One region of the Streptomyces sp. NPDC096046 genome, then DNA from elsewhere that is predicted to be linked to it. Evidence: riboswitches for the same ligand, from Rfam matches in the RefSeq annotation. Region 1 holds a riboswitch; the other holds the start of a gene.
The links. Region 1 has a riboswitch for cobalamin ahead of ABTX62_RS17970 (cobalamin biosynthesis protein). Riboswitches for the same ligand answer to the same signal wherever they lie in the genome.
Positions count from the first base shown of each region.

Region 2: another riboswitch for cobalamin. It lies ahead of ABTX62_RS35010 (SCO2321 family membrane protein); the one in region 1 lies ahead of ABTX62_RS17970 (cobalamin biosynthesis protein).

Region 1 covers NZ_JBEOSZ010000018.1:59,688-65,164, reverse strand. Annotated here, with positions in the region: gene cobN (cobaltochelatase subunit CobN) at 1-117, opposite strand, end outside; gene ABTX62_RS17975 (cobyric acid synthase) at 114-1,661, opposite strand; gene ABTX62_RS17970 (cobalamin biosynthesis protein) at 1,663-2,598, opposite strand; cobalamin riboswitch at 2,699-2,818, opposite strand; gene ABTX62_RS17965 (hypothetical protein) at 2,972-3,193, opposite strand; gene ABTX62_RS17960 (inorganic phosphate transporter) at 3,228-4,475, opposite strand; gene ABTX62_RS17955 (class II aldolase/adducin family protein) at 5,065-5,477, shown strand, end outside.
Region 2 covers NZ_JBEOSZ010000068.1:23,585-29,061, forward strand. Annotated here, with positions in the region: gene ABTX62_RS34995 (ABC transporter ATP-binding protein) at 1-534, opposite strand, end outside; gene ABTX62_RS35000 (CbiQ family ECF transporter T component) at 531-1,622, opposite strand; gene ABTX62_RS35005 (SCO2322 family protein) at 1,615-2,250, opposite strand; gene ABTX62_RS35010 (SCO2321 family membrane protein) at 2,247-3,458, opposite strand; adenosylcobalamin-variant (AdoCbl-variant) riboswitch at 3,581-3,669, opposite strand; gene ABTX62_RS35015 (SAM-dependent methyltransferase) at 4,133-4,948, shown strand; gene ABTX62_RS35020 (Sco1979 family transcriptional regulator) at 4,952-5,477, opposite strand, start outside.

The sequences.
Region 1 (5,477 bases):
AAGCTCCTCCCGGACGTCCACGCGGGTGGGGTTGCCGATCCGGTAGTCGGCACCGGAGGCGGCCCGGGCCGCCAGCAGGTCCGTGTCGGCGGTCGACAACAACAACACTGTGCTCATGCGGGCGCTCCCGGTGGAATGAAGGGCAGTCCTTGCGGCGCGCCGGACTCGATGAGCCGCCACAGCGCGTCCGTGTCCGCGTGCTGTTCGATCAGGTCGCCGAGCCGGTCGAGCTGCTCCTCGCGCAGAGCGGCGAACGAGGTGTCCGGCGCGGGCACGAAGCGGCGGCCCGCGGCGGCCGCCACCTCCCGCAGAAAGGCCCGCCGGAAACCGTCCGACTCCAGTGAGCCGTGCCAGTGGGTGCCCCAGGTCTGGCCGACCCGGCAGCCGTCCAGGAAGGGGACTCCTCCGGTGACGTCGGCGACGCCGTGATGGATCTCGTAGCCCTCCACCCGCTCGCCGAGGGCCTCGCCCGCAGGCCGGGTGAGGGTCTTCTCGCGGGCGAACCGCACCCGCACGGGCAGGATCCCGAGCCCGTCGACATGCCCCCGGCGGCTCTCGACGTCGTCCTCGATGTGCTCGCCGAGGATCTGGAAACCGCCGCAGACGCCGAGGACGGGCCGCTGTTCGGCGGCCCTGCGGGCCAGCGCGTCGGCGAGGCCGCGCTCGCGCAGCCACTCCAGCGCGAGGACCGTCCCGCGGGTGCCGGGCACGATGACGAGGTCGGCGTCGGACAGTTCCTCCGGCCGGTCCACGAACCGCACCACGACGCCCGGTTCGGCCGCCAGCGCGTCCACATCGGTGAAGTTGGACATGAGCGGCACGGCGCAGACCGCGACGCGCAGCACGTCCTCGCCGACCGGCGGGGCGACCAGGGACTCCCGCACCGCTCCCCGCAGTGAAACCCTCCCCCAAGCTCTCGACTCCGCTCGAGCAGGGGGGACCCCCATCCCGTCCTCCTCGTCGATCCCGAGGCCGTGGCGGAACGGCAGTACGCCGTACGTACGCCGCCCGGTCAGGTCGCGCAGCATGTCCAGACCCGGCTCCAGCAGGGAGACGTCCCCGCGGAACTTGTTGACGAGGAACCCGGCGACGCAACGCTGGTCCTCGGGCGACAGCAGCGCCACCGTCCCGAAGAACGAGGCGAACACCCCACCCCGGTCGATGTCGCCGACGACGAGCACGGGCAGCCCGGCGTTCCGGGCGATCCCCATGTTCACGATGTCCGTCCGCCGCAGGTTGATCTCGGCGGGAGAACCGGCCCCCTCACAGATCACCGCGTCATACGTGCCCCGCAACTGCTCCAGGCAGTCCAGCACCGTCCCGAGCAGTCTCCGCTGCCGCCCGCCGTGGTACCCGCGCGCACTCATCTCCCCGACCGGCTTGCCCAGCAGCACGACCTGACTGCTCTGCTCACCCCCGGGCTTGAGCAGCACGGGATTCATCAGCGCGGTCGGCTCGATGCGGCAGGCCTGCGCCTGCATGGCCTGCGCCCGCCCGATCTCGGCCCCCTCCTTCGTCACGAAGGAGTTCAGGGACATGTTCTGCGCCTTGAAGGGCGCGACCTTGACGCCCTGCCGCACCAGCCACCGGCAGATCCCGGCGGTCACGACGCTCTTGCCCGCGTCGGAGGTGGTACCGGCGACGAGAAGACCACCGCTCACGTCATTTCCCCCTCTTGAGCAACCGCGCGCCGGAGCACACCCCGAGCGCGAGCCAGGTGACGCGCCGCGACAGCCGCACGGCCCGTTCGACATCGCGCGTGCCGACGGCACGCCCTTGCGTGTTCAGCACGGGCCGGTGCTCCACCCGCCCGCCGTACGAGAGCGTCCCGCCCAGCCGCACCCCGAGAGCCCCCGCGAAAGAGGCCTCCACCGGACCGGCGTTGGGGCTCGGATGCTTCGCCGCGTCGGCCCGCCAGGCCCGCACGGCGCCCCGGGGGTCCGGCCCGGCCAGGGCCGCGAGGACCGCGGTCAGCCGCGCTCCCGGCCAGCCCGCGACATCGTCCAGCCGCGCGGAGGCCCACCCGTACCGCCGGTAGCGGGCGGATTTGTGTCCGACCATCGCGTCCAGGGTGTTGACGGCCCGGAACCCGAGCAGCCCCGGCACCCCGCCGACGGCTCCCCACACCAGGGCCCCCACCACCGCGTCGGAGGTGTTCTCGGCGACCGACTCGACCACGGCCCGGGCGATCCCGTCGGCGTCGAGGGCCTGCGGGTCCCGCCCGCACAGACGCGGCAGCCGGGCCCGGGCCGTCTCGACGTCACCGGCCTCCAGGGCACGCCCGACGGCACGCGCCTCCCGGGCGAGCGAAGTCCCCCCGACGACGGCCCAGGTGGCGGCACCCGTCAGCGCGACGGAGGTGACGGAGGAGGTCCGCACGGCACGCGCGGCGACGGAACCGAGGGCGACGGCCCCCGAGGTGCACACGGCGGTGTGCAGCGCGCCCCACCCGCGGTGGTCCCGCCACAACACCCGTTCCACGGCGCCCGCGGCCCGTCCGAACGCGGCGACCGGATGCCCTCGGCGAGGATCACCGAGCAGCAGGTCACCGATCAGACCGGCGGCGGCGCCGTACGCGAAGACGCGACCGGCACCCATGGGCTCAGCCGGCCGGAAGGGCAGGCGGAGGTGGGGTGCTGGAACGGGATCGGCAGCCGCGCATGGCGATACGTGTCCTCACTCAGGGTGTCCACGCCCTGGTTCGACGAGACCGGCGGCGAGAGTTCCTGGCTCCCGGGGATCGTCACCCCGGTGACAGTGGCGGGACCGCGCCGGAATCTCACCGGCTTCCTCTCCTGCCGCCGTACTGGCCCCGGCAGTCCACCACGGCCGGCAACCCCCGTCAACTTGCCGTTGACCTGCGAGGGGAGAGTGTGGAGAACCCCACACCGGCCCCTTCCCGCACACGACGACCGGGCGGCGCGGGACCGAAGTCCCGCACCGCCCGGCGGACACGAGGTGTGTCGGGCCGTCAGGCCACGATCAGGTAGATCCCGTAGCCCACGGCCGCCGCGCACGCCGCGAAGCACGTGTACGCTCCCGTGACCGCGAGCCCGGCGGACCCGCCCTGCGCCACCGCGCGCTCGCGGCGCGACAGGCCGGTGATGCCGAGGGTGAACAGGCCGACGAGGGCCACGGTGGCCACGAGGCTGACACCGAAGACGGAGCCGAGGGCCGCCCAGTCGATCTTCATATCGGAGACTCTTCCTTGTAACCGGTGGGCGGGGTCAGACCGTCGTGGTCGTGGTCGGCGTCCGTTCGGCGGTGGCCTGGGCCGGGAACGGGTGGACCGGCTCCTCGGCGACCGTGCCGCCCGCGGGCGGCGGCGTCACCGCGGCCATCGCCGCGGTCACCACACCGGCCGGCTCCGCCGCGTCGGTGTCGTTGACGTTCGTGTGGTCGACGACCTCACGCCGCGACAGCTTCCAGATCGCCGCGCTGGAGGCGATGAGGAAGACGGCCACCACGGCGGTGCCCCAGTTGCCGAAGCCGGTGACGTACTCGGCGAGGGCGGCCACCAGGGCGGCCGCCGGCAGCGTCAGGCCCCAGGCGACGAACATCCGCGTCGCGGTGGACCAGCGCACCACTCCGCCCTTGCGGCCGAGTCCCGCGCCCATGACCGAACCGGACACGGAGTGCGTCGTGGAGAGGGAGAAGCCGAGGTGCGAGGAGGCCAGGATGACCGTGGCCGCGGAGGTCTGGGCGGCGAAGCCCTGCTGCGGCTGGAGGTCGGTCAGTCCCTTGCCCATGGTGCGGATGATGCGCCAGCCACCCAGGTACGTGCCGAGCGCGATGGCGAGACCCGCCGAGAGGATGACCCACATGGGCGGGTCGGAGTCGGGGGCGACGGCGCCGCCGGCGACCAGGGCGAGGGTGATGACACCCATCGTCTTCTGGGCGTCGTTGGTGCCGTGGGCCAGGGAGACCAGGCCCGCGGAGGCGATCTGGCCGGCCCGGTAGCCCTTCTTGGACGCCTTGTCGTCGGCCTTGCTGCCGAGGGAGTAGGTCAGCCGTGTGGCGAGCATCGCCGCGACGCCCGCGACCAGCGGGGCGGCGATCGCCGGGATGAGCACCTTGGTGACCAGCACGTCGCCGTGCACCGCGCCGACGCCCGCCGAGGCGATCGTGGCGCCGATCAGGCCGCCCATGAGGGCGTGGGAGGAGCTGGAAGGCAGACCGACCAGCCAGGTCAGCAGGTTCCAGAGGATCGCGCCGACCAAGGCGGCGAAGATGACCTCGGGACGGATGCCGGCCTCGTCGACGAGGCCCTTGGAGATCGTGTTGGCGACTTCGACGGACAGAAAGGCGCCGACCAGGTTGAGAACCGCGGACATGGCCACTGCGGGCTTGGGCTTCATGGCGCCCGTGGAGATGGTCGTGGCCATGGCGTTCGCGGTGTCGTGGAAACCGTTCGTGAAATCGAACGCGAGTGCGGTTACTACCACAATCGCGAGGATCAGCGAGAAGCTTTCCATTTACCCAGGCAATCGTTCGAGGTCATTGACCGGATGAACGTAGGCAACCTGGATGAACGGAAGGTGAACTGAGAAGGTCGTGGGGGTGACCGCAGAAGGAGGTCGCGACTCCGTCCCGGAACGGCGGCCCCGGCGCCCGTTGGTCACGAGCCCCGCGCGAACCGCTTCAGCCGATCGAGCGACCCGCTGAAGAGATTTCGGTCACCCGGCAGGGAGTGGCTGCCGTTGCCAGGGGGGTGGCCGGCCGCGGAGGGGCCGCTGCCGCCGGTGCCGGTGATCCACCCGCGGGCGGTCGTGCGCATCACCGGTCGGCGGCCGGTCGGCCGCTCGGTCTCGTCGCCGAACCACTTGATCCGGCCGACCGTCCCCGCCCTGCCCGGGCAGGCCGTAGCGGCCGTGCTGCCTGTCCTGCGGGTTGTATGCGATGTGGCGCGCGGGCGGCGGTGTGTTCCGGCCGGTCCGGGACGGCGACGTGCACGGCGAAATTCCCCGGAGCGCGTCGGAGGATCGGTGCATGTCCGCAGATCTCCCGCCGCGTAACCTGCCCCGCCCGGCGGCGGGTTGAGCCTCCGCCTGGCAGGATCGGGGCATGGCTGAGCTGCGAGGCGACGGGCGGGGCACGGGAGGCGCACGGCAGGCCGGACCGGGCGCGGGGGAGCGGCGCGGGAGTGCGCGCCCCGAGGAGGCGCGGGCCTGGGAGGACCTCGTCGCGACGGCCCGCCGGACGGTCGCGGACGGACTCGTCGTCGGCACGTCCGGCAACGTGTCGGTGCGCGTCGGCGACACGGTCCTGGTCACGCCGTCGGGTGTGCCCTACGACCGCCTGGCGCCGGACGACGTGACCGGCGTCGACCTCGACGGCCGGCAGGTCCTCGGCACGCTCGTCCCGACCAGCGAGCTGCCCATGCACCTCGCCGTCTACCGCACGACCGGTGCCCTGGCCGTCGTCCACACCCACGCCGTGCACGCGACGGCCGTCTCGACGCTCGTGCGCGAGCTCCC
Region 2 (5,477 bases), on a different contig from region 1:
CTCGGCGGCCGCCGGGTCCAGCGCGGAGGTCGGCTCGTCCAGGACGAGGACGCCCGGGTGCGGGGTGAGGACCGAGCCGATCGCGACGCGCTGCTGTTGCCCGCCGGAGAGCGTGGCGATCGGGCGGTCGCGCAGGCCGGCGAGGCCCAGCAGGTCGAGGGTCTCCTCGACACGGCGGCGCATCACCTCCGGGGCGAGGCCCAGCGACTCCATGCCGTAGGCGAGTTCGTCCTCGACGGTGTCGGTGACGAAGTGGGAGAGCGGGTCCTGGCCCACCGTGCCCACGACGTCGGCCAGTTCGCGCGGTTTGTGCGTGCGGGTGTCGCGGCCGGCGACCGTGACCCGGCCGCGCAGGGTGCCACCGGTGAAGTGCGGGACGAGCCCGCTGACCGCGCCCAGGACGGTGGACTTGCCCACGCCGGACGGACCGGCCAGCAGGACCAGTTCGCCCTCCGGGACCTCGAAGTCGATGCCCCGCACGGTGGGTTCGGCGGCTCCGTCGTACGTCACGGAGACATCCTCGAAGCGGATCACGACGGCTCCCTCGGATCGGGGGCGACGACAGCGGGCAGCAGGCCGAGGAGTACGGCAGCGGCCGGCCACAGGGGCAGGGTGGGGGCGACCAGGGGCACCACGCCGGGGTGCAGCGCCGCGGGGTCGAGGGACGCGGCGAGGGCGAGCAGGGCCGCGACCGCCACGCCGGACGCCACGACAAGCCCCGCGCGCACGTCCCAGCGGTCCGGGCGGTAACGGGTGCGAGGCGAGCGGCGTCCGCCGAGCTTGAGCCCCGCGAGGGCGGCGGCGACACCCGCGAGGAGCACGGGGAAGCCGTAGCCGGCGCCGTCGGCCGTGAGGAGGCCGTACGTGCCCGCGCAGACGCCCAGCAGCCCGCCGAGGGTGAGCGCGGCGGTGGTACGGCGGACGGCGGGCGGGACCTGCGCGGTACGGCCGTAGCCGCGGGCGTCCATCGCGGCGGCGAGGGCGACGGAACGCTCCAGCGCGCCCTCCAGGACCGGGAGGCCCACCTGCACCAGGCCCCGGATGCCCTGGTCCGGGCGGCCGCGCAGCCGGCGGGCGGCCCGCAGACGCCGGACGTCGGCGATGAGGTTCGGGGCGAGGGTGAGGGCGACGACGACCGCGACACCCACCTCGTACAGGGCGCCCGGGAGGGACTTGAGGAGGCGGGAGGGGTTGGCGAGGGCGTTCGCGGCGCCGACGCAGATGAGGAGGGTGGCCAGCCTCAGACCGTCGTACAGGGCGAAGGTGAGGGCCTCCGCGGTCACCTCGCCGCCGAGGCGGATGCCCTGGGCCCAGGCGGGGAGGGGGAGTTCGGGGAGGGTGAGGAGAGTGTGCGTGCCGGGGATCGGCGAGCCGAGGACGGTCGCGAAGAGCAGTCGGATGAGGATCACGGCGAGGGCGAGTTTGACGAAGGCGCCGTAGGAGCGGGACCAGGGGGTGTCGGGGCGGCGGGTCGCCACGACGTAGGCGGAGACCACGACGAGGAGGGCGAGGAGCAGGGGGTTGGTGGTGCGGGTGGCCGCGGTGCCGAGGGAAAGGGACCAGAGCCACCAGGCACCGGGGTGCAGTTGAGCCCGGTGCCGGTGCCGGGTGCCGCTACCCACGCCGTCGTACCTGCCAGGTCGCCGCCCCGCCCAGGAGCACCACCAGCGCGACGCCCGCGACCAGACCCAGGGACGGCCCGCCGTCCGACGGGGAGTCCCTCCCCGCTGCGGGCTTCTGTTGCCGCTGCTTCGGGGAGACCTGTTCGCCGCAGCCCTTCTCCGGATAGCCCGAGATCGCGCACAGCAGGGCGTTGGTGTCGTAGCGCAGCGGCTTGGCCACCACGGCCAGGGCCTCGGCCGTCGTCGCGTCGGGGGAGACCCGGGCGCAGGCCGTGCGGGCGGGGGGCGGGGACGCGCCCCCGGGGGCGTCCGACGGTGTGCCGAAGTCGATGACCAGGGCCACTCGCTTCCTGCCGTCCCGCGCGGGCGTCTTCGCGCAGATCGTCGCGAAGTCGGCGGTGCCGCGCGGCCGGACCGCGCTCGCGGAGTCCTCGCTCACCGCGAAGCGGAAGCCCTGGACGTCGCCGTCGGAGGGGCGGACCAGGGACGGGCCCTGGGTGGCGTAGACCCAGCGGCCGGCGTCGCGCTCCCAGAACGACCAGTACCGGTACCCGGCGGCCTGCGCCTGGCCCGCTCCCGCACACAGCAGGAGCGAGGCCAGCAGGAGCAGAACGGCCCGGCGGATCACAGCTGCCGCTGCTTCTTGCGGCCGGTGAACAGGAAGCCGATGCCGATCCCGGCGACGAGGCAGACGCCGACGTACCACCAGACCCCGAAGAAGCCGTCCGAGCCGGAGTCCTTCTCGTCGTCCGAGGCCTTGGTCTTCCCGTCCGTCCGCGGGGCCGGGCCCGTCGCGTTGAGCTGCTTCACGAGGTCCGCGCCGCCGAAGTCGCGGGGGTCCGTGCCCGTCGCGTGGGCGGCGAAGATCAGCTGGGCGTAGGCGGCCGGACCGCTCTGCGAGGCCCAGGAGGCGGAGTTCTCCTCCAGCCACCGCACGGACTTCTCCGCCTGCCCGGCGTCCCCCCGTGCGGCGAGCGCGACGACCGCGTCGGCGGTGTTGCCGAAGTCGGGCTGGGGCTCGGCACCCGCCAGGGCGGACATGAGGTGGTGGCCGTCCTCGGCGAGGGCGGCGGTGAGATAGCCCGCGCCGTTCGCCGCCGCCTGCTCGGGCGTGGTGGCCTTCTCGCAGGTCGCGTCGGACTTCTTGCCGGGCTTGACGACCATGCCCCGGCCCAGCGCCCCGAGTACACCGGCCGCCGTGGCGTCGGCGTTGGCGGCGAGCCTGCCCTTCTTGTCCGGCTGGAACGCGAACGCGCCGTCGCCGTCACCGCCGCAGGGCAGCGCGAGCTTCAGCAGGGCGTCGTAGGGCGATTCGCCGTCCTTCTCGACCCGGTCCGGCTTCTCGCCCGCGGCGGCGAGCGCCCCTATGACGACCGACGTCGAGTTGGTGTCGCTGGCCCCGCCGGGCGCGTAGCCCCAGCCGCCGTCCTCGTTCTGCACGGACTTCAGCCAGCCGACGGCCTTGCCGGTGACGTCGTCGTGCCCGCCGAGTGCGGCGAGGGCCTGCACGGCGGCGGACGTGGCGTTGGTGTCGAGCATGGTCTTGGCGTCGCACGCGGTGGCGGGGTCGGGGCGGTACGAGGCGAAGGAGCCGTTCTCGCACTGCTGGCGCACCAGCCACCGCACGGACTTCGCGGCCGGCTTCACCCCCACCGTGTCCTGCGCGAGCAGCGCGAGCGACTGGCGCCAGACGCCGTCGAACTTCGGGTCCGAGTCGCCGTACAGGGCGGAGGGGAACGCCTGGGACGGCGACGGGGACGGGGCGGCGGCGGCCGGGGGTGCGGCGCCGATCACGGCGACGGCGGCCAGGACCGCGGCGCTGCGGCGGACGTTCATGATCGGCGGGTGCCTCTCCCTGTGGGGGAGCCGGGCAGCACGGGACACCCCGGCGGCTCGGCTCCGTATACCTCGACGGTGCCGCGCACCGGCGGTCTGCCGGGCACGTGAGCCGGTCACGAACCGTACGGGGCGATCCGGCTCACCGCCTCGGCGACGGTTTACGGTTGCGGGTCAGCGCCGGAATTGCACCGGCTTCCCCCCGTACGGTGTGATGACGACCCGCTTACTGTACCCGCACGTAGGAATCGGGCCGAGGGGGCCTGGTGGAGGGGCCTCGCCCCGCGCTGCGGGGGTCCGGGCCATGCGGTGGGCCGTGCCCCCGGGACGACCGGGACCTCGGCCTGCGCGGTGGCTCGGTCTGGTGTCGGCCGGTGTGCCGGGGGGCCGTGACGTCGTGCGCGGCGACGGAGGCGCCGGCGTGGGGGTCTCGCCCCGCGCTGCGGGTCGGTATCGGCTCCCTCTCCGCACCAGCCGGTGCCACACTCACCGCCCTTCTCGCCGGCCCGCCGCCACTCACGCGACCGGCCCCGGGCGAGGCCGCGCGGGCGGGATACCGGCCCGGAGACGTGCCGAGCGGCGACGAACTCCTGCGCGCTGCCCAGGAGTTGATCCTCCTCAGGGCGCGGACCGGCTAACGTGGGGTTCCCCGACCTCACACGCCAGGAGCGTCCATGACCGACCAGGTGGAGAACGCCGAGCAGGAGCCGTTCCCCAAGATCGACACCTCGGTACCGCACTCGGCCCGGATCTGGAACTACTGGCTGGGCGGCAGGGACAACTACGAGGTCGACCGGGTGGCCGGTGACGCGTTCCGCGAGATCTTCCCCGGCATCGAGACCGGGGCCCGCGCCGCCCGCTACTTCCTCGCCCGGGCCGTGCGCCACCTGGCCGGCGAGGAGGGCATCCGCCAGTTCCTGGACATCGGCACCGGGCTGCCCAACGTGGACAACACCCATCAGATCGCCCAGCGGGTGGCCCCGGAGAGCCGGATCGTCTACGTCGACAACGACCCGCTGGTGCTGGCCCATGCCCGTGCCCTGCTGACCAGTACGACGGAAGGCGTCACCAACTACGTCGACGCGGACCTGCGCGAGCCGGACACGATCGTCCGGGAAGCCGGGAAGACCCTCGACTTCGACCGGCCCGTCGCCCTCATGCTGATGGGCATCCTGGGCCACATCGAGGACCACGCCGAGGCCCGCTCGATCGTGCGCCGGCTGGTGGACGCCCTGCCCCCCGGCAGTTACCTGGTGCAGTACGACTCCACCGACACCAGTGAGGACTACGTCCGGGCGATCCAGCAGTACAACGACGGTGGTTCGATCCCGTACATCCTGCGCAGCCCCGAGCAGATCGAGCGCTACTTCGACGGTCTGGAACTGCTCGAACCGGGTGTGGCGTCCTGCTCGCGCTGGCGCCCCGACGCCGCGGCCCTGGGCCTGCCCGCGGAGGTGCACCAGTACGGTGGTGTCGCCCTCAAGCGCTGACCCTCAGGTCTCCTGGAGGATGCGGTGCAGGAGGGTGGGAGTCTCGTCCGGCGACTCGGCTTCGACCACCAGCCGGTTCATGGCGTCCCAGTAGCACTCGATGTCGGCCGGCCGGTCGGGGTAGAGGGCGGTGGTGAGCTGTTCGAGGTAGACCACGTCGGGCAACTGCCCGCCGGGCAGCCGCAGAATGGTGACCGGGCCGCCCTCCGCGGCGTGCGCGCCGACGGCGAACGGCAGGATCTGCACCGTCACGTGCGGGAGCCGGCAGATCTCGATGAGATGCCTGAGCTGGTCCCGCATGACGCGGGTACCGCCCACCGGGCGGCGCAGCGCCGCCTCGTCGATCACGGCCCACAGCTGGGTCGGCGGCTGCCGGTGCAGGATCCGTCGGCGGGCCATCCGCAACGCGACCCGGCGGTCGATCTCCGCCGCACCGGCGTCCGGGTGGACGAGCCGGACGGCCGCCCGGGCGTAGTCGGCGGTCTGCAACAGGCCGGGGACGCGCTGGACCTGGAAACAGCGGATGAGA